2 regions of the Bradyrhizobium sp. PUT101 genome follow, and region 2 is predicted to be linked to the other one. Evidence: riboswitches for the same ligand, from Rfam matches in the RefSeq annotation. Region 2 holds a riboswitch; the other holds the start of a gene.
What was found. A riboswitch is a leader RNA that binds a small molecule or an ion and turns the genes downstream of it on or off. The one in region 2 is predicted to bind glycine.
Positions count from the first base shown of each region.

Region 1 (15,037 bases), 140 kb from region 2:
TCGACGCCGAGCATGCGCTCGACCCGGTCTATGCCCGCAAGCTCGGGGTCAACATCGACGAGCTCCTGATCTCGCAGCCCGACACCGGCGAGCAGGCGCTGGAGATCTGCGACACGCTGGTGCGCTCGGGCGCGGTCGATGTGCTGGTGATCGACTCGGTCGCGGCGCTGGTGCCGAAGGCCGAGCTCGAAGGCGAGATGGGCGATGCGCTGCCGGGCTTGCAGGCCCGTCTGATGAGCCAGGCGCTGCGCAAGCTCACGGCCTCCATCAACAAGTCCAACACCATGGTGATCTTCATCAACCAGATCCGCATGAAGATCGGTGTGATGTACGGCTCGCCCGAAACCACGACCGGCGGCAATGCGCTGAAATTCTACGCCTCCGTCCGCCTCGACATCCGCCGCATCGGCGCGATCAAGGAGCGCGACGAGGTGGTCGGCAATACCACGCGCGTCAAGGTGGTGAAGAACAAGCTGGCGCCGCCCTTCAAGCAGGTCGAGTTCGACATCATGTACGGCGAGGGCGTCTCCAAGATGGGCGAGATCCTCGATCTCGGCGTCAAGGCCGGCATCGTCGAAAAGTCCGGCGCCTGGTTCTCCTATGACAGCCAGCGCCTCGGCCAGGGCCGCGAGAACTCGAAGGCATTCCTGAAGGCCAACCCTGATATCACCGCCAAGATCGAGACCTCGATCCGCCAGAACTCCGGCCTGATCGCCGAGCAGATTCTCGCCGGCACCCCCGAGCGAGACGCCGACGGCGAGGAGCCGGCGGACGAGTAAGCCTTACCGCGAAGAGTTTTCGCGAGGAGCGGGCGCTGAGGACGTTGAGTTGCCGACGTCATCGGCGCCCGTTTCGTTTTGCGCGAGGGGGGGCGCGCCGCCGCGGTCATCGATTCAACCTAAAGCCATTCCGCCATAGGTCGAAACCGTAGAGCGGATTAGCCGTGCGATGCGCGAAGCCATTGCCCGGTGTCATCCACCACTGTTCGCCTCTGCGGAAGCTGAAGCGGTGGGTTGCGCCGGCGGACCGTGCTTCGCACAGCCGCCCGCTAACCCACCCCACAATTCCCTTACTCCGCCGCTTCCGCGTAGTCGCTCACCGGCGGGCACGAGCACACCAGGTTGCGGTCGCCATAGACGTTGTCGACACGGCCCACCGGGCTCCAGTACTTGTCGGTGCGCGAGCTGCCCGCGGGGAAGCAGCCTTCGCTGCGGCTGTAGGCGCGATTCCAATCGTCATCCGCGATGTCGTGCACGGTGTGCGGTGCGTGACGCAGCGGGGATGCCTCGATCTTGAAGCGGCCGGCCTCGACCTCGGCGATCTCCTTTCGGATCGCGATCATGGCGTCGCAGAAGCGGTCCAGCTCAGCCCTGGATTCCGACTCGGTCGGCTCGATCATCAGCGTGCCCGGCACCGGGAAGCTCATGGTCGGTGCGTGGAAGCCGTAGTCGATCAGCCGTTTTGCGATATCGTCCACGGTGACGCCGCTTGTCGTCTTCAACGGACGCGGGTCGATGATGCACTCATGCGCGACGCGTCCCCTGGCGTTCTTGTAGAGCACCGGGAAGTGCGGATCGAGACGCGCTGCGATGTAGTTGGCGTTGAGGATCGCGATCTCGGTGGCGCGCTTCAGACCTTCGCCGCCCATCATCAGAATATAGATGTAGGAGATGGTGAGGATCGAGGCCGAGCCGAACGGCGCCGCCGAAACCGGGCCGACCGGAGCGTCAGCTTGCGTGACCGGATGACCGGGCAGGAACGGCTTAAGATGCGCCTTGACGCCGATCGGGCCCATGCCGGGGCCGCCGCCGCCATGCGGGATGCAGAACGTCTTGTGCAGATTGAGATGGCTGACGTCGGCGCCGTAGTCGCCGGGCCTGCTCAGGCCGACCTGCGCATTGAGGTTGGCGCCGTCGAGATACACCTGGCCGCCATGGCCGTGCACGATGTCGCAGATCTCGCGGATATGCTCCTCGAACACGCCGTGGGTCGAGGGATAGGTGATCATGATCGCGGCGAGGTCGTTCGAATGCTTCTCGGCCTTGGCGCGGAGGTCGTTGACGTCGACGTCGCCGTTCTTCTCGCAGGCGACCACCACCACGTCCATGCCGGCCATCGCGGCCGAGGCCGGGTTGGTGCCGTGGGCGGAGGAGGGGATCAGGCAGATCTTGCGATGCGCTTCGCCGCGCGCGAGATGATAGCCGCGGATCGCGAGCAGCCCGGCATATTCGCCCTGCGCGCCTGAATTCGGCTGCAGCGAGATCGCGTCATAGCCGGTGATGTCGCACAGCCACTTCTCCAGTCGCGCGAACAGCGCGTGATAGCCGGCGGCCTGCTCGCGCGGCACAAACGGGTGCAGCGTCGCAAACTCCGGCCAGGTCAGCGGCATCATCTCCGTGGTCGCGTTCAGCTTCATGGTGCAGGAGCCGAGCGGGATCATGGCGCGGTCGAGCGCGAGGTCGCGATCGCTGAGCTTGCGCATGTAGCGCAGCATCTCGGTCTCCGAGCGATGCGCATGGAAGACCGGATGGGTGAGGAACGAGGTGGCGCGCTTCAGCGTCTCCGGCAGCGCCTCGCGCGTCCCGGCGTCGATCTCGGCATAGGCGAGCGTGCCGCCGAAGGCGCGCCAGACCGCTTCCACCGTCGCAGGCGTCGTGGTCTCGTCGAGCGCGATGCGCAGAGCTGCATCACCGATGCCGAGATTGATCTTTTCGGAGGCGGCGCGCGCGACGATCTCGGCGCGCCTGGCGCCGGCATCGACGCTGAGCGTGTCGAAGAAGCTGTCGGACTGCGGCGCAAAGCCGAGCTTGCGCAGGCCGCTCGCGAGCACGGCGGTGCGGCGATGGACGCTGCGCGCGATCTGGATGAGGCCCTCGGGGCCGTGATAGACCGCATACATCGCAGCGATCACGGCGAGCAGCACCTGCGCGGTGCAGATGTTGGAGGTCGCCTTCTCGCGGCGGATGTGCTGCTCGCGGGTCTGCAGCGCGAGGCGGTAGGCAGGCATCCCGCGGGAATCGATGGAGAGGCCGACGATGCGGCCGGGCAGCGAGCGCTTGAGCGCATCGCGCACCGCCATATAGGCCGCATGCGGTCCGCCATAGCCCATCGGCACGCCGAAGCGCTGCGCCGAGCCGATCGCGATGTCGGCGCCCAACTCGCCGGGCGAGGCCAGCAGCGTCAGCGCCAGCAGGTCGGCGGCAACGATCGCAAGCGCGCCCTTGGCCTTCAGCGCCGCGATCGCAGGCCTGAGGTCGCGCAATGCGCCCGATGAGCCCGGATATTGCAGCAGCGCGCCGATTACGTCGGCGGTGTCGAGATCGGCGAGGGGATCGCCGACGATCAGGGTCCAGCCCAGCGGCTCGGCGCGGGTCCGCATCACAGCCAACGTCTGCGGATGCACGTCCTTGTCGACGAAGAAGGCCTTCGCCTTCACCTGCGAGTGCCGCTCCGCGAGCGCCATGGCTTCGGCCGCCGCGGTGGCTTCGTCGAGCAGCGAGGCGTTGGCGACGTCGAGCCCGGTGAGGTCGCAGATCATGGTCTGGAAGTTGAACAGCGCCTCCAGCCGGCCCTGGCTGATCTCGGGCTGGTAGGGCGTATAGGCCGTATACCAGGCCGGATTCTCCAGAATGTTGCGCTGGATCACCGCGGGCAGGATCGTGCCGGAATAGCCTTGGCCGATCAGCGAGGTGAAGACCTGGTTCTGGGCTGCGAGCTCGCCCATATGCGCGATCGCCTCGGTCTCGCTCAAGGGCTTGCCGAGATCGAGCGGGACGGCCTGCCGGATCGAAGCCGGCAGCGTCTCCGCCATCAGCGCGTCGACGCTTTTCGCGCCGACTGTTTCGAGCATTGCGTTGACGTCGCGCGCCGACGGGCCGATGTGGCGGCGAACGAAACTGGCGGCGGCGTCGCCGTTGGTCTTGCGGTGCGCGGTCATCATTGGGTCCTCGCTTCAGTTTTCGCTGTCATGCCCCGCCTAGTGCGCAATTGCGCACGGGGGCGGGGCATCCAGTACACGCAGGCGTCACGGCTTGAATCGAGAAGCCGCGGCGTACTGGATCGTCCGCCTTCGCGGACGATGACAGTGAGTGTGTGGAGACGGCTCGACTCATATCCTCAGGCCGTGTGCGCCTTGTAGGCGGCTTCATCCATGAGGCCGCCGAGCTCGCTTTTGTCGGCAATCTTGATCTTGAAGAACCAGGCCTTGCCCTGCGCATCCGAGTTCACCAGCGCCGGCTCGGCGACGAGCGCCTCGTTGGTCTCGAGCACCTCGCCTGAGATTGGCGCGTAGACGTCGGAGGCGGCCTTCACGGATTCCACGACGGCGGCGGCTTCGGCCTTCTTCAAGCTCCGGCCGATCTTGGGCAATTCGACGAACACGACGTCGCCGAGCTGCTGCTGGGCGTAGTCGGTGATGCCGACCGTGGCGGTATCGCCGTCGATCGCGAGCCATTCATGGTCGGAGGTGTACAGCGTCGTGGTCATGGTTGGTTTCCTGAAGCGGTGAGGTTTGGTTGAAAGCCGCGGGCTGGGTTCACCTCTCCCGCAGGGAGAGGTCGGATCGCATCGCAAGATGCGATCCGGGTGAGGGGTTCTGGTCTCACTGAGTGCTGCGGCCCCTCACTCGGATTGTCCCCGACGATGCTCCGCATCGCCAGGCACAACCCGACCTCTCCCCGCTGGGGAGAGGTGACCTCGGGGCCGCCGACTGTGCTCAATCTCATCATCCTCAGCGTTTGTAGGTGTTTTTCACGAAAGGCATCGCGACGACCTGCAGGGCCAGGCGCTGGCCGCGCACCTCGGCGTAGAGTTTCGTGCCGAGCGCGCTCAGGTTCGTGGGCACGTAGCCCATCGCGACCGGCGCATTCAGGCTCGGGCCGAAACCGCCCGAGGTGACCTTTCCGATCGGCTCGCCGCCGGCCTGGTCCGCAAACAGCAGCGCGCCCTCGCGCACCGGTGCGCGGCCTTCGGCGCGCAGGCCGACACGGCGGCGGGATGCGCCGTTGTCGAAATGCGCAAGGATCTTCCCGGCGCCGGGAAAGCCGCCGGCGCGCATCCCGCCGCTGCGGCGGCTCTTCTGCACCGACCATTCCAGCGCGGCCTCGACCGGCGTGGTCGCGGTGTCGATGTCGTGGCCGTAGAGGCAAAGCCCGGCTTCCAGCCGCAGGCTGTCGCGGGCGCCCAGGCCGATCGGCAGCACGTCCGGGTTTTCGAGCAGCATCTTGGTGAGGCGCTCGGCCTCCGTAGCGGGAACGGAGATCTCGAACCCGTCCTCGCCGGTGTAGCCGGAGCGCGAGACGAAGCACTTGATGCCGGCGACCTCATGCGGGCCGGCATCCATGAATGTCATCGACGGCGCCTCTGCACACAATTTCGCCAGCGCCGCTTCCGCCTTCGGGCCCTGCAGCGCGATCAGCGCGCGGTCGGCCAGAGAAACGATGACGCAATCGTCCGCGAGATGCGCGCGCAGATGCGCCTCGTCCGCTTCCTTGCAGGCGGCGTTGACGACCAGGAACAGGTGGTCGCCGAAATTGGCGACCATGAGATCGTCGAGAATCCCGCCTTCCGCATTGGTGAACTGGGCGTAGCGCTGCCGGCCCGGTGCAATCGCCACGATGTCCTGCGGCACCAGCCGTTCCAGCGCGCGGGCGGCGTCCTCGACCTTGCCCGACTTCGGGCGAAGCGCGAGCTGCCCCATATGGGAGACGTCGAACAGGCCGGCGGCGGCTCTCGTATGGAGGTGCTCCTTCAGCACGCCGGCGGGGTACTGCACGGGCATGTCGTAGCCAGCGAACGGCACCATCTTGCCGCCGAGGGACACATGCAGGGCGTGGAGAGGCGTCTGTCGGAGAGATTTCTGGTCGGCGGGTACTGGCATCACAGGGGTCCTCGGCGGTTCCCCGGGGACGATTCCCCGGGCCAACCAGTCGAAGCCCCATCTGTCGCTGTGCCTGAGAGTATTATCCCGTCGGCGGGCGCCACCCGGGTTCTTAGGCCCGTCGGCGCCTCTTTCCAGATGCTGTCAAAGCCACGCGGTCCTTTTGCCTGAGAGTTTCCGGGGCGGTTGCTCCTTCGGCGCCGGCACCAGTGCCGGTCTCTCCCGACGTGGCCGTACGATACAGATGGGTAAAGACCACAGGCCAGCCAAGCCTGTCAACGCGTCCACTCGTCCTATCAACGGGATTGCGCGGCTGCGGCAACCCTCTGATCTCCTTGCACAGTTTCTGGACACTGAAGCTGGCCTTGTCTAAAAGCGCTTTGGCCCGCAGATATCAGCCTTAACCTCTGGTTTGGATGGCAGGAAGCGGGTCCAAGCACACCCGATTGGATGAACATGAGCGGCGTCAACGAGATCAGGTCGACCTTTCTGAATTTCTTTGCCGAGAACGGCCACGAGATCGTGCCGTCCTCGCCACTGGTGCCGCGCAACGACCCCACGTTGATGTTCACCAATGCCGGCATGGTGCAGTTCAAGAACGTCTTCACCGGCGTCGAGAAGCGGCCCTACCAGCGCGCCACCACCTCGCAGAAATGCGTGCGCGCCGGCGGCAAGCACAACGACCTCGACAATGTCGGCTACACCGCGCGCCATCTCACCTTCTTCGAGATGCTCGGCAATTTCTCGTTCGGCGACTATTTCAAGGAGCGCGCGATCGAGCTTGCCTGGAAGCTGATCACCGCCGAGTTCGGGCTGAAGAAGGACAAGCTGCTCGTCACGGTCTACCACACCGACGACGAGGCGGCGGGCCTGTGGAAGAAGATCGCCGGCTTCTCCGAGGACCGCATCATCCGCATCCCGACCTCGGACAATTTCTGGGCGATGGGCGACACCGGCCCGTGCGGTCCGTGCTCGGAAATTTTCATCGACCGCGGCGAGCACATCTGGGGCGGACCTCCGGGCTCGCCCGAGGAGGACGGCGACCGCTTCCTCGAATTCTGGAATCTCGTGTTCATGCAGTACGAGCAGGTGACGAAGGAGGAGCGCGTCGGCTTGCCGCGTCCCTCGATCGACACCGGCATGGGCCTGGAGCGCATGGCCTGCATCCTCCAGGGCGTCGAGAGCGTGTTCGAGACCGACCTGTTCCGCAACCTGATCGATGCGACGGCCTCCGCGCTCGGCACCGGGCCGAACGAGCAGACCGTGGCCTCGTTCCGCGTCATCGCCGACCATCTGCGCTCCTCGGCCTTCCTCGTCTCGGACGGCGTGCTGCCCTCGAACGAGGGCCGCGGCTACGTGCTGCGCCGGATCATGCGCCGCGCGATGCGCCATGCGCAGCTGCTTGGCGCCAAGGAGCCGCTGATGCATCGCCTGGTCTGGGCGCTGGTCCGCGAGATGGGCCAGGCCTACCCCGAGCTGATGCGCGCGGAGAAGCTGATCGAGGAGACGATGCGGCTGGAAGAGACGCGCTTCCGCAAGACGCTGTCGCGCGGCCTGGCCATCCTCGACGAGAAGAGCGCGGGCCTGAAGAAGGGCGACATGTTCGACGGCGACGTCGCCTTCACGCTCTACGACACCTACGGCTTCCCGCTGGACCTGACGCAGGACGCGCTGAAGTCGCGCGGCATCGGCGTCGACCAGGCGGCATTCACCGACGCGATGGAGCGCCAGAAAGTGAAGGCGCGCGAGTCCTGGAAGGGCTCGGGGGAGGCGGCTTCCGAGGCGATCTGGTTCCCGCTGCGCGAGAAGCTGGGTGCGACCGAATTCCTGGGCTACGAGACCGAGAGCGCCGAGGGCGTGGTGTCCGCGCTGGTGAAGGACGGCCACGAAGTCGCCAGCCTCAAGGCCGGCGAGACGGGCGCGATCGTGCTCAATCAGACGCCGTTCTATGCGGAGTCCGGCGGCCAGGTCGGCGACACCGGCGTGCTGACGGGTGAGGGCGGCATCAAGTTCCGCGTCACCGACACGCAGAAGAAGCTCGGCGATCTCTTCGTCCATGTCGGCACGCTGGAGAGCGGCGAAATCAAGCTCGGCACCGCGCTGCAGCTCGAGGTCGATCATAGCAGGCGCTCCTCGATCCGCGCCCATCACTCGGCGACGCATCTCATTCACGAGGCGCTGCGCCAGGTGCTCGGCGATCACATTGCCCAGCGCGGCTCGATGGTCGCGCCCGACCGCCTGCGCTTCGACTTCGTGCACCCGAAGCCGATCACGCCGGAGGAACTGTCCCGCATCGAGGACATCGCCAACGACGTGGTGCTGGAGAACGACGAGGTCACGACCCGCATCATGGGCGTGGACGAGGCCCGCGAGGCCGGTGCACGCGCGCTGTTCGGCGAGAAATACGGCGATGAGGTCCGCGTCGTCTCGATGGGCAGGACCGCGCGCGAGCGCGGCGCCAACGCGCTCGGCTGGTCGGTCGAACTCTGCGGCGGCACCCACGTGAAGCGCACGGGTGACATCGGCCTGATCACGCTGACGGGCGAAGGCGCGGTCGCTTCGGGCGTGCGCCGCATCGAGGCGCTGACCGGCAATTATGCGCGCCGGCATGCCAACGAGACCATGGCGCTGGCGAAGACCGCGGCGAACGAGCTGCGCACCTCCCTCGACGACGTGCCGGCGCGCATCGCAGCGCTCATGGAGGATCGCAAGAAGCTCGAGCGCGAGCTCTCCGACGCCCGCAAGAAGCTCGCGATGGGCGGCGGCGCCTCCGCCGGCAACGGCGCCGCGGCGGGCGTGCGCGAGGTCGGTGACGTCAAGCTGATGGCGCGTGCCGTGGAAGGCATCGAGATGAAGGATCTCAAGAGTCTCGCTGATGACGGCAAGAAGCAGATCGGCTCGGGCGTCGTCGCCATCGTCGGCGTCACCGAGGACGGCAAGGCCGGTGTGGTCGTCGGCGTCACGCAGGACCTCACCGCGCGCTTCAATGCCGTGAACCTCGTCCGCATCGCCTCTGAGGCGCTCGGCGGCAAGGGCGGCGGCGGCCGGCCCGACATGGCCCAGGCCGGCGGTCCCGATGGCGCCAAGGCGGCGGCCGCGCTCACCGCGATCGAAAAAGCGATGGCGGGCGCTTAAGTCGCCATGGCCCCCGTTCCGCGAGGACGTGGGCTTCGCGATCCCGAATTTCGGGATCGCCTCTACGATTTGCTGGAGCACGATCCGCTGGCCTATTCGGTCGGGTCGCGCTTCATCCAGCTGATCATCGGGGTCATCGTGCTCAATGTGGCCGCGATGATCCTCGCATCGCTGCCGGAGCTCGATGCGCAGTTCGGCACGCTGTTCGCAGGCATCACCGTCCTGTCTGTGATCGTGTTCGCGCTGGAATACGCGGCGCGGCTGTGGACGGTGGCGGGGCACACCCAGCGCAAGGGCTCCGCGCTGGCCGACCGGCTCGGCTACGCCTTCTCCGCGCTCGGCATCATCGATCTGATGGCGTTCCTGCCTGCGGCAATCGTGCTCGCCACCGGCGGGCATGCGACGCTGGCCGCGCTCGGCGTGCTGCCGTTCTTCAAGCTGATCCGCTATTCGCCGGCGATGCGCTCGCTGCTCGCCGCCGTGCATGCCGAGCGGCGGGCGCTGATCGGCTGCATCGTCATCCTGATCGGCGCGGTGCTGACCTTCGCCTCGCTGCTCTACGCCATCGAGCGCGATGTGCAGCCGGACAAGCTCGGCACCATTCCTCAGGCGATGTGGTGGGCGATCGTCACGCTCGGCACGGTCGGCTATGGCGACGTCGTGCCGGTGACGCCGCTCGGCAAGTTCGTCTCCACCTTCGCCATCGTCGCCGGCTTTGCCATGATCGCGCTGCCGGTCGCGATCATCTCGACCGCATTCGCCGAAGAGGTGAAGCGGCGCGATTTCGTCGTCACCTGGGGCATGCTTGCGCGGGTGCCGCTGTTCTCGCATCTGTCGGCCGCGGAGATCGCCGACATCATGCGGCTGCTCCGCGCGCGCACCATCGAGCAGGGCGAGATCCTGGTGCGGCGGGGCGATGTCGCCTCGTCGATGTATTTCATCACCGCCGGCGAGGTCGAGATCGCGCTGCCGAGCCAGCATGTGCGGCTCGCCGACGGCACCTTCTTCGGCGAGATCGCGCTGCTGCACAAGACAAAACGCAGCGGCACGGTGACGGCGACCCGCAAGACCCGGCTGCTCGTGCTCGACGCCCAGGACTTCCACGCTTTGATCGCGCGCATGCCGACGCTCGCCGACCATGTCCACAACACCGCCAAGGCAAGGCTTGCCGATGCCGGCGATCTCGCGCTGGCGGAGCTGGCGCAGGCGGAGAAGAACGACGCCGACCGCTGAGCGGTCAGCCTTTCTTCAGGAAAACATAATCCGCCGTGTAGGGCACGCTCTTGAATTCGCCGGCCTTCTCGCAAGCGCCGTAGAGCTCGCCGCCATGGGTGTTGATGCGCTGGACGGTCGTGACCGGCGTGAGAATGCCGCTGCCGCGGCGGGAGGCGACCTCCAGCTTCAGCCAGGGGATATCGGCAGCCGTCGCGCCCGGCGCATTGCCAACGGCCTTGCCGGTTACGGCGCTGCCGTCGGCGAGCTCCCAGTTCGGACCAGCATAGTGCCGGCCGATCGTCTTGCCTTCGGCGAGCAGCGTCGCGATCGGCTCGCGGAAGGCCCAGGCGAGCTTGCCGTCGGGGCTGGCCTTGCACTCGTAGACCTGTGCGCCCTCGGCGTGGACGCTGAGCACGGCGGTCTCGCCCGGTGCGGCGATGGCGTCGGGGACAGGCTCCGCAGCCCCGGCCGGTCCGATCAGGGCCGCGAGCATCAGCGTGGAGGCGGCAAGCTTGATGAACATGGTGGTCTCCGCAAAGGGGCCTGAAAGACAACGGGCCGCGCTTTGAGGCGCGGCCCATGATGATGTCTGCCGGTCGGGCGAAAATGCCGGCGGCTTACGCCAGTTCTTTCGTCAGGTTCTCGGCGACCTTGTCGAGGAAGCCGGTGGTCGAGAGCCAGCGCTGGTCGGCGCCGACCAGGAGCGCGAGGTCCTTGGTCATGTAGCCGGACTCGACGGTGTCGACGCAGACCTTCTCGAGCGTGTTGGCGAACTTCGCCAGCTCGGCATTGTTGTCGAGCTTGGCGCGGTGGGCGAGGCCACGGGTCCAGGCGAAGATCGAGGCGATCGAGTTGGTCGAGGTCTCCTTGCCCTTCTGGTGCTCGCGGTAGTGCCGGGTCACCGTGCCGTGGGCGGCTTCGGCTTCCACGGTCTTGCCGTCGGGAGTGAGCAGCACCGAGGTCATCAGGCCGAGCGAGCCGTAGCCCTGCGCAACCGTGTCGGACTGCACGTCGCCGTCGTAGTTCTTGCAGGCCCAGACATAGCCGCCGGACCATTTCAGCGCCGAGGCCACCATGTCGTCGATCAGGCGGTGCTCGTAGGTCAGGCCCTTGGCCTCGAAGTCCTTCTTGAACTCGCGGTCGAAGATGTCCTGGAAGATGTCCTTGAAGCGGCCGTCATAGACCTTGAGGATCGTGTTCTTGGTCGACAGGTACACCGGGTAATTACGGAGCAGGCCGTAATTGAGCGAGGCGCGGGCGAAGTCGATGATGGAGTCGTCGAGATTGTACATCTCCATGGCGACGCCGGCGCCGGGCGCCTTGAACACTTCCTTCTCGATCACAGTGCCGTCCTCGCCGACGAACTTCATCGACAGGGTGCCCTTGCCCGGGAACTTGATGTCGGTGGCGCGGTACTGGTCGCCATAGGCGTGACGTCCGATGATGATCGGCTTGGTCCAGCCGGGAACAAGGCGCGGCACGTTCTTGCAGATGATCGGCTCGCGGAAGATCACGCCGCCGAGGATGTTGCGGATGGTGCCGTTCGGCGACTTCCACATCTGCTTGAGGTTGAACTCCTTCACCCGGGCTTCATCCGGGGTGATGGTGGCGCACTTCACGCCGACGCCGACCTTCTTGATCGCCTCGGCGGCGTCGATGGTGACCTGATCGTTGGTGTGGTCGCGGTATTCCATCCCCAGGTCGAAATAGAGCAGCTCGACATCCAGGAACGGGGTGATCAGCTTGTCCTTGATGTACTGCCAGATGATCCGGGTCATCTCGTCGCCATCGAGCTCGACGACGGGATTGGATACCTTGATTTTTGCCATGATCGGGGAAGCCTCTTGGGAACGGCGCTTTTGGCGCGCCACGGGAATATCCGCCGCCTCTTAGCACCGCCGCGCGGCGGGCGAAAGCCAAGGGATTATGCACTTTTAGCTCATCCAGCTTCCGCAGATGGGGAGCGGCCAGCCGGGCCGTAGCCGGGCCGGGGCTCGCGTTCCAGGCGAGATTCAAAAGTCGAATCCAACCCGTTATTTCCCTTGAGAATTTCGTCAGGACAGGCAAACGACAGGCGGGCGGGGCGGCCGGAAGGCGCGGCTTGAATCAATTCCTGAGAGCGCCTGGCCAGGGCCTTGAGAGACAGTGTGAAAGCGAAGCGAGATGTCGGGGACTGACAAGAGCAAGGCGGGTCTATCCCTCGACGGTCCCATCGTCATCCTGGTCGAGCCGCAGCTCGGCGAGAACATCGGCATGGCCGCGCGCGCCATGGGCAACTTTGCTCTCGGCCGGCTTCGCATCGTCAACCCCAGGGACGGCTGGCCCAACATCGCCGCCCAGCGCGCCGCGGCCGGCGCCGACCACATTCTGGAAAAGGTCGAATTGTTCGACACGGTGGAGCAGGCGGTCGCCGACCTCGACCTCTTGTTCGCCACCACCGCGCGCCCCCACGACCAGGCCAAGCCCGTGGTCGGGCCGGAAGCCGCAGCCAGCGAGATCGCCGGGCACGTCGCGACCGGCGGCAGGTGCGGCATCCTGTTCGGCCGGGAGCGCTGGGGGCTGACCAACGAGGAGGTCGGGCTTTCCAACCGCATCATCACCTTCCCGGTCAATCCGGGCTTTGCCTCGCTCAACCTCGCCCAGGCCGTGCTGCTGGTCGGCTACGAATGGTTCAAGCGCGCGACCTCGGGCGCGCTGCCCCACGCCATGCCGGAGCGCTCCGAGCGCGCTTCGCAGCACCAGATGCAGGCCTTCTTCGACAATCTCGTGCGCGAGCTCGACAAGGTCGAATTCCTGCGCCCGGCCGAGAAGCGCGACACCATGCTGGTGAACCTGCGCAACATCTTCACCCGCATGGAGCCGACCAAGCAGGACATGCACACCCTGCACGGCGTGATCATGGCGATCGCCGAAGGGCGCAAGGGCCCGGCCAAAGGCGGCGTGCTCGACGGCGAGCAGGCCACGCGCCTGCGCGCGCTCTTGGCTGAGCACGGGCAGGGCGGCGGCGTCCCCGACAGCGGCTCCACCGTGCGCGGCCTCGCCCGCCTGCTTCGCCGCAACCCGACCGACGCCGAGCGCCTGCTCTGGCAGGCGCTCACGCGCGACCGCCGCTTCGCCGGCCAGTTCAAGCGGCAGACTCCGGTCGGCCGCCACATCCCGGATTTCGTCTCCTTCCCGCACCGTATCGCGATCGAGCTGGTCAACCCGGGCGAGGGCGAGGCGATTGCGGCAGACCGCGCGGGCCGGCGGACCTGGCTCGAGGCGCGGGATTATCGCGTGCTCGACCTTCGGGCAGTGGACGTGGAGCGCGATCTGGAGGCGGAGCTGATCCGGCTGCAGGGGATGATGGGGCAGGGCGCATAGAATCGCGCCAGTCTCGTAGGATGGGCAAAGACGAGCGTGCTCACCAGCTTGAGCGATGAGGCCGACAGAAGTCGTGGGCACGGCGCTGCGCGCTGCCCACCTTGCAGAGGGTGATGGTGGAGTGGGTTTGAGCGTTGGCCAGACTGACCCGCCGCGTGCAAGGCCGCAATCAAGGGTTGTGCAGAGACAAGATTGGTTGCTATGAAGTCCCCGGGAATTGAGTGGGGACGACATGTTTGGGATTGTGGGCCGCGCACAGGTTTGTGCGGCAGCAAGCTTCGGTGTTGTGGCGCTGAGTGTCCTGCTCGATATATCAGGCGCTCGTGCTGAAATGCCGCTGGCCGCCAAGTGCAACGCGGTCGGGAATGTCAGCGTCGATGACCGCATTGCGGGCTGCACCGCAATTATCCAGGCGGCGACGGGCATCCAGCAAGGCGTCGTCATGGCGCTCTTCCGCCGCGCCATGTTCTACCGCCAGAAGGGTGAGATCGATCTTGCGATCGCGGACTACGACCAGATCATCGAGCGCGATCCGGACAATGTGAACGCGCGCCTTTATCGAGCTTCCACATACGTCCAGAGACGCGACAACGAAGCCGCGCTTGCGGATTACGACAAGGTCATCGAGCTCGATCCCAGGAATACCTATGCGTATCTTGGGCGTGCGCGGCTGTACGTGACGGACGATGTCGATCGCGCCATCGCCGACTATGACCGGGCCCTTCTGGTCCATCCGGACAATGTCCATGCCTATATCGGCCGCAGCTTTGCCTATGAGACAAAGGGCGAGTCGGATCGCGCCTTAGCCGATTGTGCGCGAGCGATCGAGATCGGCCCAAACCATTGGATCGGCCAATTCTGCCGGGCCGACATCTATCTCGCACGGGGCCAGACCGATCTTGCATTGGCCGACTTCGACCGCGCGGTCCAGCTCAACCCGAAGGACCCGCGGCCCTATATCGGCCGTGCCAGAGTTTTTCAGGTCCGAGGCGATTTCGCAAAGACATTGTCGAACATCGACCTGGCGATCGAAATCAATCCCAATAACCCCGCATTCCATCGCTTGCGTGGGGCCATCCACTTCCAGTCCGGCCATTTGACGGAGGCACTTGCCGACCTCCGTCGATCGAGCGAACTGAATCGGAAGGATGCCTATACGCAGCTGTGGTTCGATCTCGCGCAGCGAAAGAGCGGCAGCGGGAGTGAGCTCGGTGAAGCCGCAAAGCTGATTGATCCGTCACGTTGGCCCGCGCCCATCGTTCGCTTCTTTCTGGGAGAGATGACTTTCGAAGCCTTGCTCGAGTCCGCGCAAGACAATTCCACGCGGAAGACAAGGGAGCAGGTCTGCGAAGCGAACTTCTATGCAGGCGAGCTGGCGCTGGAGCAGGGAGCTGATCAAGCCGTGCGGCTGCTGCGCGCCGCCGCGGACGAATGTCCGAAGCGCTT
Region 1 is NZ_CP197207.1:1,869,258-1,884,294, reverse strand. It holds gene recA (recombinase RecA) at 1-779, shown strand, start outside; gene gcvP (aminomethyl-transferring glycine dehydrogenase) at 1,070-3,937, opposite strand; gene gcvH (glycine cleavage system protein GcvH) at 4,117-4,485, opposite strand; gene gcvT (glycine cleavage system aminomethyltransferase GcvT) at 4,730-5,878, opposite strand; glycine riboswitch at 6,025-6,113, opposite strand; gene alaS (alanine--tRNA ligase) at 6,335-9,013, shown strand; gene ACSHT2_RS09240 (cyclic nucleotide-gated ion channel) at 9,020-10,246, shown strand; gene ACSHT2_RS09235 (DUF3455 domain-containing protein) at 10,251-10,751, opposite strand; gene ACSHT2_RS09230 (NADP-dependent isocitrate dehydrogenase) at 10,846-12,057, opposite strand; gene ACSHT2_RS09225 (TrmJ/YjtD family RNA methyltransferase) at 12,392-13,591, shown strand; gene ACSHT2_RS09220 (tetratricopeptide repeat protein) at 13,824-15,037, shown strand, end outside.
Region 1: another riboswitch for glycine. It lies ahead of gcvT (glycine cleavage system aminomethyltransferase GcvT); the one in region 2 lies ahead of ACSHT2_RS08510 (D-amino acid dehydrogenase).

Region 2 (15,037 bases):
CACGTCGCCCGGCGCCATGAGCACGACGGGCGTCCCGTCGTAACCGGACTCGGCGAGCGCCTTCTTGGCCGCGGCAATGTCACCGCCCTTCGCGAGGGTCTCACCGCCAATGTCGGTCGCGAAAGGCGTGTCGCAGATGAAGATCGCGGCGCAGGTCTTGTAGTACTTGGGATCGCCGATCAGCGCATCGAGCACGTCCTTCTGCTTGACCGCCAGGAGTGCTGCACGGCGAACCTTGACGTTGTCGAATGGCGGATGGAGGAAGTTCATCCGCGCACCCGTCTGGAATCCGAACTTGTTCAGGATCTCGGTTTTGAGCCCCTTGTCGGCTTCGATGGTGGGCAACATTTCAATGGCAGGATTTTCCATGAAATCGATGTCGCCCGACTGCAGCGCGTTCAACGCGGTCTGGGCGTCCGGCATGGTGATCCACTCGACGCGGTCCACCTTCACCACCTTGCCGCCGGCAGTCCAACTCGCCGGCTCCTTGCGCGGCACGTAGTCGGTGTTCTTGACGTAGATCGATTTCACGCCGGGCTGGAACTCACCCTGCACGAACTTGAAGGGACCGGAGCCGATCTGCTCGGGGATCGGCTTGTCGGACGGCGTCTCGGCGAGACGCTTCGGCATCATGAAAGCCACCCGCGAGGACGGCTTGCCGATCGATTCCAGCACGAGCGCGTACGGCTCCTTCAGCTTCAGCGTGATGGTCTTGGGGTCGGTCGCCTCGATGCTCGCGGTAAACAGCATCATCTGCTGCCCCATGCCGTCGACAGCGGCCCAGCGCTTCAGGGAGGCAACGCAATCTTCCGCGGTGACCGGCGTGCCGTCATGCCACTTCAGCCCCTCGCGCAGCGTGAAGGTGTAGATCAGCTTGTCGTCGGAAATCTTCCAGTCCGCCATCTGCGGCTGGATCTTGAAGTTCGAATCCGTCGCGATCAGCGTGTCGAAGATCATGTAGCCATGATCACGCGAGATGTAGGCGCTGGTGTAGATCGGATCGAGGACGCGCAGATCCGAGTGCATCACGGCGGTAATGGTCTTGCCTGCGGCAAGAACTGGCGAGGCCAGAGCCGAAAGCGCCACGACCGACAGCGCAAGTTTGGAGGCGAACGCGCGACGCCCCAGGCTCATGAGTTGGAACATCGAGGCCCTCCTGGCAGCGGCGCCGCTGATATCAGCGGCGCCGCATGTTGATCCGGACGAAAGTCGCGGCAAGGATGCCCCGCCTACTCCGACTTACTGACGTTCCAGAACAGCGGCGTCGCCGGGCCGTCGAGTACACCCGTGAGCGACTTCTGCCAGGCGCTCGGGGCCTGATACTGGCCGAGCGGAATGTAGATCACCTGCTCAAAAGCTTCCTTTTGGATGTCGGCTGCGATCTTCTTCTGCGCATCGGGCGAGGACGCGCGAACGAAGGCGTCCTTGAGCTCTTCGATCTTGGCGTCTTCCGCCCAGCCGAACCAGCCGCCGTTCTTGCCGCGTCCCCCGATCGAGACGTTGGCGATCGGATTCATCACGTCCGCGGCGACCCAGTTGGTGAAGAACATGTTCCATCCGCCCTCCTTCACCGGCTTCTGGCCGGCGCGGCGGGCAACCACCGTCTGCCAATCCGTTGCTTGGAGATCGACCTTGAAGCCAGCCTCACGGAGCAGCTGCGCGGCGACGATCGGCTGAGCCTTCAAAGTTGTGACGTCGCCCGGGGCCATGATCGCGATCGGCGTCCCATCATAGCCGGATTCGGCAAGCAGCTTCTTGGCCTCCGCCATGCCGCCGCCCTTCACCAAAGTCTCCGAACCGATCTCCGTGGCGAGCGGCGTGTCACAGATAAAGAATGCGCCGCAAATCTTGTAGTATTTCGGATTGCCAACAAGCGCGTCCAACACGTCCTTCTGGTTCATTGCCAGAAGCGCAGCGCGGCGCACCTTGGGATTGTCGAAGGGAGGCAGCAGGAAGTTCATGCGGCCGAGCGTCTGGAAGCCGAACTTGTTCAGGACTTCAATCTTGAGGTCTTTATTGCCCTCGACGACCGGGAGCATGTCCCAGGGCACGTTCTCCATGAAATCGATATCGCCCGACTGCAGCGCGTTTACCGCTGTCTGGGAGTCCGGCATGGTAATCCACTCGACGCGATCAACCTTCACCACCTTGCCGCCGGCGGTCCAGCTGGCCGGCTCCTTGCGAGGCACATAATCGGTGTTCTTGACATAGACCGCCTTCACGCCGGGCTGGAATTCACCCTGCACGAACTTGAAGGGACCCGAGCCGATCTGCTCGGCAATTTGCTTGCCCGCCGGCGTTTCTGCGAGCCGCTTCGGCATCATGAACGGCACCAGCGAGGACGGTTTGCCGATCGATTCAAGCACCAGGCCGTAGGGCTGCTTGAGCTTCAGCACGATCGTCTTGGCATCTGGCGCCTCGATGCTGGCGGTGAAGTCCATGAGCTTCTGGCCCATGCCGTCGTTCTTGCCCCAGCGCTTCAGTGAGGCGACGCAATCCTCGGCAGTCACCGGTGCGCCGTCATGCCACTTCAGTCCGTCGCGCAGCGTGAAGGTGTAGGTCAGCTTGTCGTCGGATACCTTCCAATCCGCCATCTGCGGCTGAATCTTGAAATTCGAGTCGGTCGCAAGCAGCGTGTCGTAGACCATGTAGCCATGGTCACGCGTGATGTAGGCCGTGGTGAAGATCGGGTCGATGATGCGCAGATCCGAATGCATCACCGCCGTAATGGTCTTGCCGGCCGCAAGCACTGGCGAGGCCAGCGCGGTCGAAAGCGCGACGACCGACAGCGCAAGTTTGGAGGCGAACGCGCGACGCCCCCGGCGCATAAAGTGGAACATAGAAAGTTCTCCTGACGTGAAACTGTTCAAAGGCAGGTTATCGGTTAAGCATGCGGTTCATTCGTTGGGCGAACTAACCTCATGCAATGCCTTTGTCTTTTTGAGACTTGCAGACAGTGCCCAGCGCGTCAATCCGGTTTCGTTGCAGGCCCTTACGGCGCGCGTACGGGCTCCACAAAGATCGGTTTGGCTCTACAACACCCTCCGCTTGTCCTACCCCGCGCAGATGCAATGCGCGTTCCATCTTTCGAAGCTTGAGAGACATTGAGATGAATCCTGCCAATCTTCCCTTTGATTCCGAGGCGATGCTCGAGGGCCTGCGCGGCTGGGTCGAATGCGAAAGCCCGACCTGGGACGCAAGCGCCGTGGACCGCATGCTCGACATCGCAGCGCGGGATATGGCGATCATGGGTGCGACGATCGAGCGCATCGCCGGCCGCCAGGGCTTTGGCGGCGTCATTCGCGCGCGCTTTCCTCATCCCAAGCAGGGCGAGCCGGGCATCCTGATCGCCGGACACATGGATACCGTTCATCCGGTCGGCACCATCGAGAAGCTGAAATGGCGGCGCGAGGGCAACAAGTGCTATGGCCCCGGCATTTACGATATGAAGGGCGGCAATTACCTCTCGCTGGAAGCGATCCGGCAACTGGCGCGCGCGTCCTTCACCACACCGCTGCCGATCACCGTGCTGTTCACGCCGGATGAGGAAGTCGGCACGCCTTCGACGCGGGACATCATCGAGGCGGAAGCGGCGCGCAACAAATACGTGCTGGTACCCGAGCCCGGCCGCGCCGACAACGGCGTCACCACCGGACGTTACGCCATCGCCCGGTTCAATCTCGAGGCGACGGGCCGGCCGAGCCACGCCGGCGCCACGCTATCGGCGGGACGCTCGGCGATCCGCGAGATGGCGCGGCAGATCCTCGCCATCGACGCGATGACGACGGAGGACTGCACCTTCTCGGTCGGCGTCGTCCACGGCGGCCAATGGGTCAATTGCGTTGCTACGACCGCGACCGGCGAAGCGCTCTCCATGGCCAAGCGTCAGGCCGATCTCGACCGCGGTGTCGAGAGGATGCTGGCGCTGTCGGGCACCAGCAACGACGTCGCGTTCAAGGTCACGCGCGGCGTGACGCGTCCGGTTTGGGAGCCGGATGCCGGCACCATGGCGCTCTATGAGAAGGCGCGGGGCATCGCCAAATCGCTCGGCGCGGAATTACCGCATGCAAGCTCCGGCGGCGGCTCCGACGGCAACTTCACCGGCGCGATGGGAATCCCGACGCTCGACGGCCTGGGCGTGCGCGGCGGCAACGGCCACACGCTGGAGGAGTTCATCGAGGTCGATAGCCTGGTCGAGCGCGGCCGGCTGATGGCCGGATTGCTGGCGACGCTGGAGTGATGGCGCTGCCGTCATCCCGGGGCGATGCAAAGCATCGAGCTATGGTGCGCAGTTGCGCACCTGAGGATATCGAGATTCCGGGGCGCGCTGCGCGCGCCCGGACTGCCTCGGCTATCAACTTCGCACTGCACAATACGTCGGCAGTTGCGGTCGAAATTTAGCCTTGTCTAAAAATGAGGCGTATCGTACTGCTCGGCCGTCCACGCGACGATGCGGGAGAGATCGCGGCGAAGGCTTTCAGCTTTCGTTGCGGCGCCGACGGAGCAACCGCCCCGGAAACTCTCAGGCAAAAGGACCGTTTCGTCAGGACGATCTGGAGAGAGGCGGCGCGATTTCAGGCAATCGTGACGTCCACCGAAGGGGATAGTTCGTTGCGAGATCCGCAGCGGATCAAGCTCTCAGGTAACCGTGACAGATGGGGCGCCGCCAACGGCTTTTGGCCGGCGGTTAGCCGACTCTAAACACGGGAGCCCCGAACCTAGTCATGACCCATATCGCCATCATCGGCGCCGGCATCACCGGCGTGACGACCGCCTATGCCCTGCTCGAACGCGGCTACAAGGTGACGGTGCTCGACAAGCACCGCTACGCCGCGATGGAGACGTCCTTCGCCAACGGCGGGCAGCTCTCCGCATCGAACGCCGAAGTGTGGAACAGCACGGCGACGATCCTGAAGGGTTTGCGCTGGATGTTCCGGCGCGACGCGCCGCTGCTGATGAACCCGCGGCCGAACTGGCATAAGTATTCGTGGATGAGCGAATTCGTCGCCAACATCGGCAACTACCGCGCCAACACCATCGAGACCACGCGGCTCGCGATCGAAGCGCGCAGATATCTGTTCGACATCGCGGCACGCGAAGGGATCGACTTCGATCTCGAACGCCGCGGCATCCTCCACATCTATCGTGACAAAGCCGGCTTCGAATCCGGTCTGCGCGTCAACGCACTGCTGCAGGAAGGCGGCCTCGACCGCCGCCCGGTGACGTCAGAGGAAATCCGCGCAATCGAGCCGACACTGCGCAAGGACTACTATGGCGGCTTCTACACGCCGTCGGATGCGACCGGCGATATCCACAAGTTCACCCGCGGGCTGGCGGAAGCCTGCAAGCGGCGTGGCGCGACCTTCATCCACGAGGCCAATATCGATTCGATCGCGCGTGCCGGCAGCGGCTTCGTCATCGGCTGGGCCGATCTGGCCGCGAGCGATGGCGTGGGGGCCGGGCGCGGCGCGCTCAACGTGGACGGCGTCGTGGTCTGCGCGGGCGTTGCGAGCCGTCACTTCGCCGCCCTGCTCGACGAGCGCGTCAACGTCTATCCGGTGAAGGGCTACTCGATCACCGTGCAGCTCGACACCGCCGAAAGCCGCAATGCCACCCCGACGGTGAGCCTGCTCGACGAGGCCGCAAAGATCGTCACCAGCCGGCTCGGAGCCGATCGCTTTCGCGTCGCCGGCACCGCTGAATTCAACGACTTCAATCGCGACATCCGCGCTGACCGCGTGCAGCCGCTGATCGACTGGGTGCGCAGCAACTTCCCCGCCGTCGAAACGTCGCGCGTCGTGCCGTGGGCCGGGCTGCGCCCGATGATGCCGAACATGATGCCGGTCGTGCGCGCAGGGCGGATACCGGGCGTGTTCTTCAACACCGGCCACGGCCATCTCGGGTGGACTCTATCGGCAGCGACGGCGCAGATGATCTCTCAGACCATCGACGGCTGGCGCGGCCTCAACGCTCCACCGACGGCACCTTCACTTGGGGTTGAGCATGAACTGCGACATGCATCCTGAGTGGTCGATATTGGGGACATGCCGGCCTCTTGCTACGGCGCAGCCCTTGGCACACAATTTGCCCTAAGAGGACGGCGTCTCCGGGCGGCCTTTCCAGCCCAAGTGTTAGGCATGATAGACACGACAGAGTTCACGGGAGCCTCGATGTTCCACACGTTCCGTAGCCGGAGATAAGTGCATGCTGGGTTATCTTATTCGACGCGTTCTGGCCGCGGTGCCCGTGATGGGCGTCGTCGCGCTGTTCGTGTTCCTGCTTCTGCGGCTGACTCCGGGCGATCCCGCCGCGATTCTCGCCGGCGACAACGCGACGCCGGAACGGCTCGAGCGCATCCGCACCTCGCTCGGCCTGAACGAGCCCCTGATCGTGCAGTTCATCACCTGGGTGAACAAGCTTCTGCACGGCGACCTCGGGACATCACTGATCTCCAACCTGCCGGTGATGAAGATGATCGGCCAGCGCGTCGAGCCGTCGATCTCGGTCGCGCTGTCGACCATCATCCTCGCAGTCATCATCGCCGTTCCCTTGGGAGTGATCGCGGCCTGGAAGCACGGCACCTGGATCGATCGCTTCGTGATGGGCCTGTCGGTGCTCGGCTTCTCGGTGCCGGTGTTCGTGATCGGCTATGTCCTGATCCAGATCTTCGCCATCGACCTGCGCTGGGTGCCGGTGCAGGGCTTCCGCAGCATCTCGAGCGGCTTCGGGCCGTTCTTCGAGCGCATCATCCTGCCGACCTGCGCACTGTCCTTCATCTACGTCGCCCTGATCGCGCGCATGACGCGCGCAGCGATGCTCGATGTGCTCGGCGAGGATTATGTCCGTACCGCGCGCGCCAAAGGTATCAACGAGGTCGCGGTGATGATGCGCCACGCGCTGCGGAACGCCGCGGTACCCGTGATCACCGTGATCGGCACCGGCTTTGCGCTGTTGATCTCCGGCGTCGTCGTCACCGAGAGCGTGTTCAACATCCCCGGCATCGGCCGCCTCACCGTGGATGCGGTGCTGGCGCGCGACTATCCGGTGATCCAGGCGATGATCCTCCTGACGTCGCTGATCTATGTCGTCGTCAATCTTCTCATCGACGTCGCCTACACCCTGCTCGATCCCCGGATCCGGTACTGAGGCAAGGATAAGATACAAATGTCGGTCGATACCCTTCCCCAGTCGTCCATTCCGATCACGTCGCCGCTGCGGCCGCGATTCGGATTCCTCACCTCGACGCCCATCATTGCGACTGCGACGGTCCTGCTCACGCTGGTCGTGGCGATCTCGATCCTCGCGCCGCTGATCGCGCCGCATGATCCGATCCAGCTCGCGCCGTCGCAGCGGCTCAAGCCCTCCTCCGCACAATTCCTGCTTGGCACCGACGCCTACGGCCGCGACCTGTTGTCGCGCGTGATCTATGGCGGCCGTATCTCGCTTCTGATCGGCATCGGCGCGGCGATCATGTCGATCGCCATCGGGCTCGCGATCGGCCTCGTCTCCGGCTTCTTCAAGCTGGTCGATTCCATCCTGATGCGCGTCATGGACGGCCTGATGGCGATGCCGAGCATCCTGCTCGCGATCGCCGTGGTCTCGCTGTCCGGCGCCAGCCTCTGGACCGTGCTGATCGCGATCACCATTCCCGAGATTCCGCGGGTGGCGCGCCTGGTCCGCTCGGTCGTTCTGTCGGCGCGCGAGGAGCCTTACGTCGAGGCCGCGATCTCGGTCGGCTCCAGCCTGCCGAAGATCATGTGGCGCCACCTGATGCCGAACACGGTCGCGCCGCTGATCGTCCAGGGCACCTATGTCTGCGCGAGCGCCATTCTGACGGAGGCCATCCTCTCCTTCCTCGGCGCCGGCATCTCGCCGGAGACGCCGACCTGGGGCAACATCATGGCCGAGGGCCGCCAGTATTTCCAGATCAAGCCGTCGCTGATCTTCTGGCCGGGCCTCTTGCTCTCGATCGCCATCCTCAGCATCAACCTGATCGGCGACGCCGCCCGCGATGCACTCGATCCGCGCATGAAGCAGCGGGAAGGCAAGTGATGACCAACACCATCCTCGACATCAACAACCTCGTCGTTTCCATCGGCAAGAAACCGAAGGGCGCGAACATCATCGACGGCATCTCGATCCAGGTGCGCGAGCGCGAGACGCTGTGCCTCGTCGGCGAAAGCGGCTCGGGCAAGTCGGTGACGTCCCTCACCACGATGGGCCTCTTGCCGAAGGGCACGCTGGTTCCCACCGGCGGCAGCATCAAGCTGGTCGGCGAGGAGCTGCTCACCGCCACCGACCGCCGCCTGCGCCAGCTTCGCGCCACGCAGATGGCCATGATCTTCCAGGAGCCGATGACCGCGCTCAATCCGGTGGTCCCGGTCGGCCGCCAGATCGACGAAGTGCTTCGCGCGCATACCGATCTCGACGCGAAAGCGCGGAAGAAGCGTATCATCGACATGATGGAGCAGGTGCGCCTGCCCCAGGTCGAGCGCATCTTCGCCTCCTATCCGCACGGTCTCTCCGGCGGCCAGCGTCAGCGCATCATGATCGCGATGGCGCTGGTTCTGGAGCCGAAGCTTCTCATTGCCGACGAGCCGACGACCGCGCTCGACGTCACCACGCAGAAGCAGATCCTGACCCTGATCCGCGACCTTCAGCGCGATCACGGCACTGCCGTGCTGTTCATCACGCATGACATGGGCGTGGTCGCCGAGATCGCCGACCGCGTCGCAGTGATGCGGCAGGGCCGCCTGGTCGAGACCGGCGCGCTCGAGACCGTGCTGCGCAATCCGACCATGGAATACACCCGCAACCTGCTCGCCTCGGTGCCGAGCCTGGTGCCGCGGCAGCCGCGCGAAGAGAGCCGCGAGCCGGTCGTGCTGGAGGCCAACGAACTCAGCAAGGTCTATAAGGAGCGCGCCTTCTTCGGCAAAGGCCGTGAGGTCGTCGCCGCCGACAAGGTCACGCTGACGCTGCGCAAGGGCCGCACCCTCGGCATCGTCGGCGAAAGCGGCTCGGGCAAGTCGACGGTGGCGCGCTGCATCGTCCGCCTGATCGATCCGACCTCCGGGGGCGTGCGCCTCGCCGGCCGCGAGATCGCCGACATCTCGCGCCGCCTGCTCCAGCCGCACCGGAAGAAGATCCAGATCGTGTTCCAGGATCCCTACCGCTCGCTGAACCCGCGCGTGACCGTCGGCGACAGCATCGCGGAAGGCCCGATCAACTACGGCGTCTCCCAGGCCGATGCGATGAAGCGGGCGCGCGAGCTGCTCGAGCTCGTCGGCCTGCCGGCAGATGCCGTGTCGCGCTATCCGCACCAGTTCTCCGGCGGCCAGCGCCAGCGCATCGCCATTGCCCGTGCACTCGCGCTCGATCCGGACGTGCTGGTCGCGGACGAAGCGGTCTCCGCGCTCGACGTTTCCGTGCAGGCACAGGTGCTGGAACTGCTCGACGAGATCCAGAAGCGACTCGGCATCGCCATCCTGTTCATCACCCACGATTTGCGCGTCGCTGCGCAAATCTGCGACGAGGTCGTGGTGATGCAGCATGGCCGCGTGGTCGAACAGGGTCCCGCCGCCGAAGTGCTGACGCATCCGAAGGAGGCCTACACCAGGGCTTTGCTGGAGGCCGCGCCGGGCCGAGGCTGGGACTTCGCGAACTTCCGGCCGGTGGCCGAGGGCGTGGCGGCAAGCGCGTAAAATCTCTCCTCCGTCATTCCGGGGCATCGCGAAGCGATGAGCCCGGAATCCATCGGACGGCAGACTCTGCAGCAAAATGGGTTCTCAGGTGCGCAATTGCGCACCATAGTTTGCGCCCAAGTGGGCGCGCCCCGGAATGACAGCGCAGCAGCATTCCCAAAACGTCTTGACCCTATGCATGGCGCGATTGCTTCCCGGCTTGCTCTTGCGGCAAGGCCGGGGCTAACGTCGCGCGCACTTTCAATTGGGACTGAACTGAATGACACGTATCGCCATCGGCGGCTTCCTGCACGAGACCAACACCTTCGCTCCGACCAAGGCGACATTTGCGGACTTCCAGCATGGCGGCGGCTGGCCGGCGATGACGGAAGGCGCCGACGTGCTGAAGGTGATGCGGCGCATCAATGTCGGCCTCGCCGGCTTCGTCGACAGCGCTGCAGCCAGCGGCTGGGAACTCGTTCCGACGATTGCCTGCGGGGCGAGCCCCTCTGCCCATGTCACCAAGGACGCATTCGAACGCATCGTGAAGGTGATGGTCGACGGCATCGCAGCCGCCGGGCCGATCGATGCGGTCTATCTCGACCTGCACGGCGCCATGGTGACGGAGCATCTCGATGATGGCGAAGGCGAGATCCTGGCGCGCGTGCGCCGTGTCATCGGCAAGGATGTTCCGCTCGTCACCAGCCTCGACCTTCATGCCAACGTCACGCCCGAGATGATCGAGCATGCCGACGCGCTGATCGCCTACCGCACCTATCCGCATGTCGACATGGCCGAGACCGGCCGCGCCTGCGCAAGACATCTGGCGCTGCTGCTGCAGACGAAGCAACGCTTCGCAAAGGCGTTCCGGCAATTGCCGTTCCTGATCCCGATCAGCTGGCAATGCACCAACGATGAGCCGACCAAAGGCATCTACGAAAAGCTCGCCGCGCTGGAGGGCGATGCGGTTCCGACACTTTCTTTCGCGCCCGGCTTCCCGGCAGCGGATTTCCGCGACTGCGGGCCGAGCGTATTCGCCTATGGCAAGACGCAGGCGGACGCCGACCGCGCAGCCGATGCGATCGTGAAGCTGATCGAAAGCCACGAAGACGATTTCGACGGCAAGATCTGGTCGCCAGACGATGGCGTGCGCCATGCCATGGAACTTTCGAAGCACGCGAGCAAGCCGATCATCATCGCGGACACCCAGGACAATCCCGGCGCCGGCGGCGACTCCGACACGACAGGCATGCTGCGTGCGCTGGTGCGCAACAAGGCGAGCGCCGCGACCGGCGCGATTTACGATCCGGCATCGGCCAAGGCCGCGCATGCGGCCGGCGTCGGCGCCACCGTAACGCTCTCGCTCGGCGGCAAGTCCGGCATTCCCGGCGACGAGCCCTATCGCGAGACCTTTCTGGTGGAAAAGCTCTCCGACGGCCGCTTCACTGCACCCGGTCCCTATTATGGCGGCCGCGAGATGGAGATGGGACCGTCCGCGTGCCTGCGCATCGGCGACGTCCGCGTGGTCGTTTCCTCGCACAAGGCGCAACTCGCCGACCAGGCGATGTACCGCTATGTCGGCATCGAGCCGACCGCGCAGAAGATCCTGGTCAACAAGAGTTCGGTCCATTTCCGCGCCGATTTCGAGCCGATCGCGGAGAAGCTGATGATCTGCGCCGCCCCCGGCGCAATGCCGGCCGACACGGCTTCCCTGCCCTGGACGCGGCTGCGGCCGGGCATCCGCATCAAGCCGAACGGCCCTGTTTTCGATCCTCCCTCACGCTAACTGGACAGGACACATGCCCACGATCGACCGCATCGACGGCTACGCCGACGAACTCACCGCTATCAGGCGCGACCTCCACGCTCACCCCGAGATCGGCTTCGAGGAAGTGCGCACCTCCGGCATCGTCGCCGACAAGCTGAAAAGCTGGGGCATCGAGGTGCATCGCGGCCTCGGTGGCACCGGCGTGATCGGCGTCATCAAGGGCAAGGGTTCGAGCGGCAAGCGCATCGGCCTGCGCGCCGACATGGACGCGCTGCCGATGGAGGAGAACACCAACCTGAAATGGAGCTCGAAGATCCCCGGCCGCTTCCACGGCTGCGGCCATGACGGCCACACCACCATGCTGCTCGGCACCGCGCGCTATCTCGCCGAAACCAGGAATTTCGACGGCACCGTGCACCTGATCTTCCAGCCGGCCGAGGAAGGCCTCGGCGGCGCCCGCGCCATGATCAAGGACGGCCTGTTCGAGAAGTTTCCCTGCGACGAGCTCTACGGCCTGCACAACGCGCCCGATCTCAACCATGGCGAGATCGCGATCCTGCCCGGCCCCGCAATGGCCAGCGCCGACTTCTTCGACCTCCGCATCACCGGCTACGGCGCGCATGGCGCGATGCCCGAACGCTCCAAGGACGCGGTGATCATCGCCACCACGCTGGCGCAGGCGATCCAGACCATCGTCAGCCGCAACGTCGAGCCGCTGCAGGCCGCGGTGATCTCGATCACGCAGATCCATGCGGGTTCCGCCTACAACGTCATTCCCGGCGACGCGCATCTTTGCGGCACCATCCGCACCTTCTCGAAAGAAGTCCGCACCCTGATCGCCGAACGCATCCGCACGATCTGCGCCGGCATCGCCAGCGCCTATAGTTGCGTGATCGACGTCGACATCCGCGACACCTTCGACGTGCTGGTCAACCAGGTCGAGCAGTCCAAGGTGGTCGAGGAGGTCGCGCGCACCATCGTCGATCCCGCCAACGTGATCACCCGCACCCAGCCGAAGATGGGCAGCGAGGATTTCGCCGACATGCTGCAGACCGTCCCCGGCGCGTATTTCTGGGTCGGCCATGACGGCTCGGTGCCCGTGCACAATCCCGGCTTCGTGCTCGACGACAAGATCCTGCCGATCGGCGCCAGCATGTTCGCCCGCATCATCGAGACGCGCATGCCGGTGGGAGCCCATGCATAAAAAGAGCGTCGAAGAGGCGGTCACCTCGCTGCACGATCTGTCCGCGGTCGATCTGATCGCGGGCTATCGCGCAAAGCAGTTCTCGCCGAGCGAGGTGCTGGAAGACCTGCTCACGCACGTCGCTGCGTGGGAGCCGTACCTCAAGGCACTCTATGCGTTCGATCCCGACGGTGCGCGCGAGGCCGCAAAGGCCTCGACCGCGCGCTGGACCGGCGGCGAGCCGTCCGGCGCGCTCGACGGCGTGCCTGTCACGGTGAAGGACAACATCGCGACCAAGGGCGTGCCGGTGCCGCTGGGCGCGGCCAGTGTCAAGCTCGTGCCGGCCGAGAAGGACGCCCCGCCGGCTGCGCGGCTGCGCGAGGCCGGCGCGATCATCTTCGCCAAGACCACCATGCCCGATTACGGCATGCTGTCCTCCGGTCTCTCCAGCTTCCATGCGCTGGCCCGCAATCCCTGGGACCTCTCCAGGAATCCAGGCGGCTCAAGCGCAGGCGCAGGCGCTGCCGCAGCGGCCGGCTACGGTCCCTTGCATCTCGGCACCGATATCGGCGGCTCGGTGCGCCTGCCCGCCGGCTGGTGCGGCCTCGTCGGCCTGAAACCGAGCTTCGGCCGCGTGCCGATCGATCCCACCTATGTCGGCCGTGTCGCCGGTCCCATGACCCGCACCGTCGACGACTGCGCGCTGATGATGAGCGTGATCGCAAAGCCCGACCGGCGCGACGGTATGAGCCTGCCGGCCGAACCGCTCAACTGGAAGGGGCCGGAGAAGTCGCCGAGAAAACTGCGCATCGGCCTGATGCTCGATCCCGGCTGCGGCCTGCCCCTGGAGAAGCCGGTGCGCGAGGTCGCGGTAAAAGCGGCGAAGACGTTCGAATCCGCGGGCGCGGTCGTGACCGAAGTCGACGGCATCCTCACGCGCGAGATGCTCGACGGCCTCGACAATTTCTGGCGCGCGCGGATGTGGGACGACCTGTCCAAGCTGGCGCCGGCCGAGCAGGCAAAGGTGTTGCCCTATATCTTCAAGTGGGGCGAGTCCGGCGCCAGGCTCTCCGGCGTCGACGTGATCCGCGGCTTCAACCAGACCATGGCGATCCGCGCGGCGGCGTCAAAGCTGTTCTGCGAGCTCGACTATGTGATCTCGCCGACCGCGCCGAACGTGAATTATCCGGCGGAGTGGGCCTCGCCGACCAACGATCCCATGAAGCCGTTCGAGCACATCGCCTATACCGTGCCGTGGAATATGTCGGAGAACCCCGCGATCTCCGTCAATGGCGGCTTCGACGCCAAGGGCTTTCCGATCGGCGTGCAGATCGTCGGCCGACGCTTCGACGACATCGGCGTGCTCGGCATGGCCAAGGCGTTCGAGGGCCTGCGTGGTCCGCAGCGGCCCTGGCCCAAGCCGCCGGCGACGTAAGACGCGCAGTCATCCCGGGAAGCGCGCCCTTTAGGCGCAAGCCCGGATGACCTGGGACAGGCAACCTGCGGAGCCTCTTGCTTACCCTCCCCTGGAGGGGGAAGGTCGGCTCACGTGGAGCGCAGCGACATGTGAGACGGGGTGGGGTGACGGTCTCTCCGCGTCCGACAGTGCCCGAGAGGAGAGATCACCCCACCCCGCCCGCGCTACGCGCGATCGACCCTCCCCCTCCAGGGGAGGGTAAGGAAAACTCAAGCCCTCTGCCGCTCACGCAACGAAAAGAAACAAAGGAAGGAGACCACCCATGGCGTATGAGACGATCAAATACGAGGTCGCCGAGCAGATCCTCACCATCACGCTGAACCGGCCCGACAAGCTCAACGCCTTCAACGCGCAGATGCAAGCAGAGCTGATCGACGCGTTCGATGCCGCCGACAAGGACGACAACGTCCGCGCCATTATCGTCACCGGCGCCGGCCGCGGTTTTTGCGCGGGCGCGGATCTTTCGTCCGGTGCCGACACGTTCGACCGCGACGCGCGGCGGGGACCTGTAAGGCGTTCGGCCGACGGCAAGGTCGATTACAGCGATCCGCAGGTTCGCGACGGCGGCGGCCAGGTCACCTTGCGCATCTTCAAGTGCCTCAAGCCGGTCATCGCCGCGGTGAACGGTCCCGCGGTCGGAATCGGCGTCACCATGCAACTCGCGATGGATATCCGCATTGCTTCGGAGGCCGCACGCTTCGGCTTCGTGTTCTCCCAGCGCGGCATCGTGCCGGAGGCCGCCTCGAGCTGGTTCCTGCCGCGCATCGTCGGCATCTCGCAGGCGCTGGAATGGTGCTATTCGGGCCGCGTCTTCCCGGCGCAGGAGGCGCTCGCCGGACGTCTCGTCAGCAAGGTCGTCGCGCCGGATGATCTGCTGCCAACCGCCCGCGCGCTCGCCAAGGAATTTGCCGCGAAGACCGCGCCGGTCT
Region 2 is NZ_CP197207.1:1,731,162-1,746,198, forward strand. It holds gene ACSHT2_RS08495 (ABC transporter substrate-binding protein) at 1-1,146, opposite strand, end outside; gene ACSHT2_RS08500 (ABC transporter substrate-binding protein) at 1,230-2,840, opposite strand; gene ACSHT2_RS08505 (M20/M25/M40 family metallo-hydrolase) at 3,110-4,240, shown strand; glycine riboswitch at 4,444-4,548, shown strand; glycine riboswitch at 4,552-4,657, shown strand; gene ACSHT2_RS08510 (D-amino acid dehydrogenase) at 4,725-6,026, shown strand; gene ACSHT2_RS08515 (ABC transporter permease) at 6,205-7,146, shown strand; gene ACSHT2_RS08520 (ABC transporter permease) at 7,165-8,052, shown strand; gene ACSHT2_RS08525 (ABC transporter ATP-binding protein) at 8,052-9,701, shown strand; gene ACSHT2_RS08530 (M81 family metallopeptidase) at 9,961-11,466, shown strand; gene ACSHT2_RS08535 (M20 aminoacylase family protein) at 11,480-12,652, shown strand; gene ACSHT2_RS08540 (amidase) at 12,645-14,066, shown strand; gene ACSHT2_RS08545 (crotonase/enoyl-CoA hydratase family protein) at 14,371-15,037, shown strand, end outside.